DNA from 3 places in the Pantoea phyllosphaerae genome. Region 2 is predicted to be linked to each of the others. Evidence: predicted binding sites of a transcription regulator. Region 2 holds the regulator's gene; each other region holds the start of a gene.
What was found. Region 2 encodes Fur, which represses iron uptake genes when iron is present. Its sites were predicted from a motif close to ATAATAATGAGAACNACTATCAA; they were not measured.
Positions count from the first base shown of each region.

Region 1: a site for Fur is predicted at 738-760, ahead of exbB (tol-pal system-associated acyl-CoA thioesterase). Genes of this name have one in related genera too.
Region 3: a site for Fur is predicted at 1,069-1,091, ahead of fhuF (siderophore-iron reductase FhuF). Genes of this name have one in related genera too.

Region 1 covers NZ_JBPFDE010000008.1:148,501-150,703, forward strand. Annotated here, with positions in the region: gene ACR6A7_RS12775 (TRAP transporter substrate-binding protein) at 1-492, opposite strand, end outside; gene exbB (tol-pal system-associated acyl-CoA thioesterase) at 845-1,570, shown strand; gene exbD (TonB system transport protein ExbD) at 1,575-1,997, shown strand.
Region 2 covers NZ_JBPFDE010000003.1:36,037-38,239, reverse strand. Annotated here, with positions in the region: gene glnS (glutamine--tRNA ligase) at 1-254, shown strand, start outside; gene ACR6A7_RS05550 (hypothetical protein) at 492-887, shown strand; gene fur (ferric iron uptake transcriptional regulator) at 948-1,391, opposite strand; gene fldA (flavodoxin FldA) at 1,746-2,203, opposite strand, start outside.
Region 3 covers NZ_JBPFDE010000004.1:308,880-311,082, reverse strand. Annotated here, with positions in the region: gene ACR6A7_RS08475 (GGDEF domain-containing protein) at 1-1,009, shown strand, start outside; gene fhuF (siderophore-iron reductase FhuF) at 1,126-1,917, shown strand; gene ACR6A7_RS08465 (YbaK/EbsC family protein) at 2,011-2,203, shown strand, end outside.

The DNA of each region.
Region 1 (2,203 bases), on a different contig from region 2:
ATCTTCCGGCTTGCTGAGCGGCTTTTTGGTGATCATGTTGCGTTCGCCCGCGTCGGTCCAGCCAAGAAAGACCATGCGCGCGTTGGCGTCGGCGTCGAATTTATCGACTATTTGCTTGCCGACCTCGCCGTCCAGCACCTTGTGCATATGGTCGACGTCGCGGAAGATGTAGGGCAGCGTCAGCACGCTGGTTTCCGGCGCGATGGTGGTGACCGGCGCCAGCGAGACGCGGATCATGTCGATGGCGCCGAGCTGCACCTGCTGCAGCGTCTGATCTTCGTCGCCCAGCACGCCGCCTGCGTAGACTTTCATCTCCAGCCGCCCGTTAGTCGCCTGTTTCAGCTTGTCGCCCATATGCTGTAGTGCTACGACGGTGGGATAGCCAGCGGGCTGGACCTCCGCCACTTTTAACACCTTCGCTAATGCCGGAGCGGCGTTCAGGCCGAGCGCAGCAGAGACGGAAACGGCAAGGATCCATTTATTCACTCTCATTATTTTTTTCTCCAGGCTGATAGAGGAGGGCACAGGTTACAGGCAGCAGAGGAAATGGCCCGCGTGCTGCCAGAATAGGCAAATTGTGCTGGCTGAAAATGCGGCAATGCTGATTGAATGAACAAGCTCACATTTTGAAACGATGTTTTAATAAATTTATACGGGAAATCACATTTCTGAAATAGCGCTGAAAAGTGTCATAAAAGGTTAGCAACAGCCCGATGAGGGCAGCGTGCTGTTTGTAAATAGTAATGAGAACTACTATCAATTCGCCTTATTTTTGCTATTATTCGCGCTTATCCATTATTCCTGCATATGAAGTTGGAGACGCAGCGTGGTAGCCAGTGACTTAATGCAAACGGATCTCTCTGTTTGGGGCATGTATCAACATGCCGACATCGTGGTAAAAGTGGTAATGATCGGCCTGTTGCTGGCGTCGGTCGTGACCTGGGCGATTTTTTTCGGAAAGTTTGCCGAGCTTAGCGCGGCGAAACGTCGACTGAAAAGCGAGCAGCAGGCGCTGGGCGAAGCCCGCAGCCTGAGCGACGCCGCCCGCGCCGCTGCGCAGTTCAAGAGCCACAGCCACAGCGCGGCGTTGCTGAATGATGCGCAAAACGAGATAGCGCTTTCCGCGGGCGTCGAAGATACCGACGGCATTAAAGACCGCACCAGCTTCCGCCTCGAGCGCCGCGTCGCCGCCTTTAGCCGCCACGCGGGTCGCGGCAACGGCTTCCTCGCCACTATCGGCTCTGTCGCCCCGTTTATCGGCCTGTTCGGGACCGTCTGGGGCATTATGAATAGCTTTATCGGTATCGCGCAGACGCAGACCACCAATCTGGCGGTTGTCGCGCCCGGCATCGCTGAAGCGCTGCTGGCTACCGCTATCGGCCTGGTGGCGGCGATTCCTGCGGTGGTGATCTATAACGTTTTCGCGCGCATGATCGCGGGCTACAAAGCGTCGCTGGGCGACGTGGCCGCGCAGATTCTGCTGCTGCAGAGCCGCGATATCGACCTGGGCAACCTTAACGCGAAAAGCGCTGAAGCGCGCCCGGCCGCTCAGAAATTACGCGTAGGTTAAGTTTATGGCGATGCGATTAAACGACGACCTGGAAACCGATGGCGAGATTCATGAAATCAACGTCACGCCGTTTATCGACGTGATGCTGGTTTTGCTGATCATCTTTATGGTGGCCGCGCCGCTGGCGACCGTGGATGTTCGCGTTAATCTGCCCGCCTCGACCAGCGCGCCGCAGCCGCGGCCGGAAAAACCGGTCTACCTGTCGATTAAAGCGGATAAGCAGTTTTATATTGGCAATGAGCAGGTGACGCCGGAGACGCTGGTGGCGGTGCTGAACAGCCAGACCGACGGCAACAAAGAGACCACGATATTCTTCCAGGCTGATAAGTCTGTCGATTATGAGACCCTGATGAGCGCGATGGATAAGCTGCGCGGCGCAGGTTATCTCAAGATCGGCCTGATGGGGATGGAAACCGCCGCGAAGTAAATTTGCGCGAGTGGAAAAAGGGCAGCCTGCGGGCTGCCCTTTTTGTTTTCTGGGCGGGCGTTGTTTATCGCTTAGATGCCAGCACGCCAGGTTGTCGCGTCTACCACGTTTTTGTCCTGTCGCGGGAGGCTTTGCTCTCTGGCTTCAGCCCCTTACCGTTAAAGAAGAGACTGTACGCGTATGGCTGCGTTTTAGAGCTGGTGTCT
Region 2 (2,203 bases):
GCCTTTACGATCGCCTGTTCAGCGTGCCGAACCCTGGTGCGGAAGAGGATTTCCTGACCACCATCAATCCGAACTCGCTGGAGATTCGTCAGGGGTTTGTCGAGCCAGGCTTACAGAACGCCAGCCCGGAAGCGCCTTATCAGTTTGAGCGTGAAGGCTACTTCTGTGCCGACAGCCGATATTCGCGTCCGAACCAGCTGGTGTTTAACCGCACCGTGGGCCTGCGCGACACTTGGGCGAAAATCGGCGAGTAATTTTTTCGCATTCGGCTTGATATGCATTTACGACAGGGCGAGCAATCGCCCTTTTTTATATCTGCAATTAGCGGCAAGACCATTTTTTGTTATGTAACAATCCATTATCTCTTGTCAGACCAGACTGGGAGTTGTCTGAGTTAACGAAAATTAATCAATTTCCAGATGTGAATTTCATTTTTTCAGGTAGGCTATTCGCTCTTTGAAGAGGCTATGCGGGCATAAAAAGGAAAAATGATGACAGCTCTTGGTCAGGAAGCAAAACACAGCGTGGTAGTTTTACATCAGTTAATCGAACGTATATTCAATCAGCCTTCAGGCGAAGACGATACCTTCGATCTGCTGCTCTCGCACTTCCATCCCGATTTCCGCATGGTCACACCCCAGGGGCGACTGCTCGATTTGAATCAAACTGAAGCGTTGTTTCGGCAGCTGCAGGGGCGTCGCGAAGGCATGCGCATCGCCACCAGCGAACACGCGGTGATCTCTCAGAGCAAAGATGAGATCACTATTCAGTATCGCGAGCTGCAGATGATGAACGGCAGCGATCAGGCGCGCATTTCGCTGGCGATCCTCGACTGCACTACCTCAATCCCCCGCTGGCGCTACCTGCACGAAACGCTGGTCGCCTGACGGCCATAAAAAAAGCCGGTACATAGACCGGCTTATAGCATTACTGCATAGCACACATTTTTACTGATCGTGGAGCGTTTCGTCTTCGCGGCAATCGCCCAGCGAGCAGTGTCCATAGAGATAAAGGCTATGGTTCGTCAGCTTGATGCCGTGACGGGTAGCAATATCTCGCTGGCGTGATTCGATTGATTCATCGCTGAATTCGATGACTTTGCCGCAGTCGAGGCAGATCAGGTGATCGTGATGATGCTGCTGGGTCAGTTCGAAAACCGATTTTCCACCTTCGAAGTTATGACGCGTAACGATGCCCGCATCGTCAAACTGATTCAGTACGCGATAAACGGTAGCCAGACCAATCTCTTCGCCCATATCAATCAGGCGTTTATACAGATCTTCCGCGCTGACGTGATGGCACTGAGGTTCCTGAAGCACTTCCAGAATTTTCAGTCTGGGCAGCGTGACTTTCAGGCCAGCCTTCTTTAATGCGGTATTGTTGTCAGTCATGCGGATATTGTCCTGTTACTTTGCTGGTTACTTGAGGCGCCTTGCCTTGAATGTCGTTCGGTGTCTATTCTCATTTGCGTCTCATTATAGAGGCGAAGTTTTGAAATGAAAACCGAGGGAAACGCCTGAAATCAACACGGGCTGTAAGAAGAAGCGTAACGGCGCCGGGCGGAGAAATGCAGGAGGTTCGTTATCATCTCGCTAACTTCCTGACCTCGCGGAAGAAATAAGCAGATAACCGATGTGGGTATTGTACAGAATCAGAGATAAAAGTTAAAAATCTGTAGCTATTATTTCTATAGGAAAAACCATTAACTCAATGTGAGCCAGCGCCCACATTGAGTATGTGGCTAATCAGGCGTCGATGATGGCCTGCAGCTGCAGCTCATCGTGAATCTGCTTAACCCAGGCTTCGACGCGCTGGTTGGTTAGTTCCGGCTGACGATCTTCGTCAATCGCCAGGCCAAGGAAGTGTTTGTCATCCGCCAGACCTTTAGAGGCTTCGAAGTGGTAGCCTTCGGTCGGCCAGTGGCCGACGATCACCGCGCCGTTCGGCTCGATGATGTCGCGAATCGTGCCCATCGCGTCGCAGAAATACTCTGCATAGTCTTCCTGATCGCCACAGCCGAACAGTGCGACCAGCTTGCCGTTGAAATCGATCTCCTCCAGCGTCGGGAAGAAGTCGTCCCAGTCGCACTGCGCTTCGCCGTAGTACCAGGTTGGAATGCCCAACAGCAGGATATCGAACGCCTCGAGATCTTCTTTCGTGCTCTTGGCAATGTCATGCACTTCCGCAACCTCTTTGCCCAGCT
Region 3 (2,203 bases), on a different contig from region 2:
GCTTTTTTGCCTGCTGCCTTTTGCCGGCAGCCCCGATGCAGAGCTGCCCGTGCCGGTTATTACCGTCGCACTATTTAGCGCCTCGACATTGATTGGGTATTTAATCAGGCCCAAACTGAAATTACCGCTGTTAAATCCTGTAGCGTTGCTGCTTGGCGTGTTTTGGGCCTGGCATATTGAACTCAAATATCAGCAGGTCTTCTTTTTTGACGACAATTTCCTGATGATTAGCCTGCTGAGCGTCTTTTTTATTAGCGCTATCGCCCTGAGCGATTACCTGCCGGCCTTTTGTCTGCATATCACCCCGCCGGTGGTGACGGTGCTGCTGCTGGACAGGGGCGAGCATCTGGCGATGCTGCTGCTGACCATCTCGCTGCCGCTGATCGGCTTCTCTCTGCAGCACCTGATGCGCCGCCGCGTCGATCGCTTCACCCGCCGTCTGATGCACCAGCTCTATGAAGAAAAAGAGACCTTCAGCGATCTCAGCATGCTGGATCCGCTCACCGGCCTCTATAACCGCCGCGGACTTAAAAACCGGCTGGATAATATTCTGGAAAATCACGCGGGCAGCCACTTCGTGCTGCTGCTCGATATCGACCACTTCAAAGCGTACAACGACAATTATGGCCACGCCATGGGCGACCAGGCGCTGGCGCGCGTCTCAGTGGCCATCCGCGACGCCGTGCGCTCGCGCGATGTGGTGGTGCGCTACGGCGGCGAAGAGTTTCTGGTGCTGATGACCAACGTCAACGCGTCGATCGCCATGAAGCTGGCGGAGCGTATTCGCCAGTATGTACTCGACCTGGAGATCCCTCACCGTTTCAATGAAAAGGTTTCTACCCACGTGACCGTCAGCGCCGGCATTGCGCCAATCTTCGACGACGAGTTCGATCAGGCAGTCGCCAATGCTGACCGCGCGCTCTACGTCGCCAAGAATCAGGGCCGCAATACCCTTCTCGCCTGGGAAGACCTGCCCAAAAACCTGACCGTCAGCGGCGAAGCACTCTAATTCTGCGCCCGTCAGCGCGGCAAGCGCCCGGCCGCGCCCCTCATTTCGCCGACTTGTGAATAGAACTAAGAACGATTATCATTCTTTCTTCTCTGTTTCCAGGGCGTGTATTCAGCATGGCGAACATCAGGCAGCAACCTCAACGCTTTCAGTACGCTCAGCCTGTTTTTATGCAGGGCGATCGCCCGCTGGCGCGCGCCCTGCGCGATCTGATGCGCGAGCAGCACGCCTGGATGCTGGAGAGCATCCACCTTGATGAAGCCGCGCCCGCAGAGGCTCTCACGCTGGCGGAATGGGCGCGCCCGGAACATTTTCCTGTGCTGGCGCAGCGCTACAGCGACTATCTCTATCGTCAGCATCCCGACGCCGTTCAGGAAGCGAAGCCGGTTCAGTCGCTCTGGGCGCAGTGGTATTTTGGCCTGCTGCTGCCGCCGCTGATGCTGGCGCTGCTGGCGGAATCGCGCGCGCTCGACTGCTCGCCGCAGCATATCCACGTTGAGTTCCACGAGCATGGCCACCCTTGCGCCTTCTGGATCGCGACGCACGAAGATGAAGAGGCGCGCTACCTTACCGCAGCGCAGCGCATTGAGCGCCTGATCCAGCAGCATCTGATCCCGGCGGTGAACGCTATCGCCCAGCATGGCGGCATCAACGCCAGGCTGATCTGGAACAATATGGGCTTCTCTTTTCACTGGTTCCTCGGCGAGCTGAAAACCCTGCTGGATGAGGCGACGATTCTGCAGCTTGAGCAGACGCTCTTCTTCACCAGCCGCCTGCAGGATGGCAGCGACAACCCGCTCTACCGCACCATGCTGTCGCGCGGCGGCGAGATGGTCAGACGCAGCTGCTGCCAGCGCTACCGCATTCCCGACGTCGAACGCTGCGGCAACTGCACGCTCAGCGTATAAAACCGTCTCCCGACACACTTTCTCCTTTTCTCTCGTTTACACTTTTTCCGCCTTGTGGCAGTTTTTACGCCTTCGACCTGCATGGAGAAAGAGATGAGCCTGGAGTCGGTACGGCAGTTTTTTGCTGAACACGCCCCTGATATCGAGATTATCGAGATGTCGCAAAGCACCGCTACCGTGGAGATGGCGGCGCGCGTTCACGGCGTTGCGCCGGGTCAGATCGCCAAAACCCTGTCGCTGAAAGTCAAAGACGAGGTGGTGCTGATCGTTACGCGTGGCGATGCGC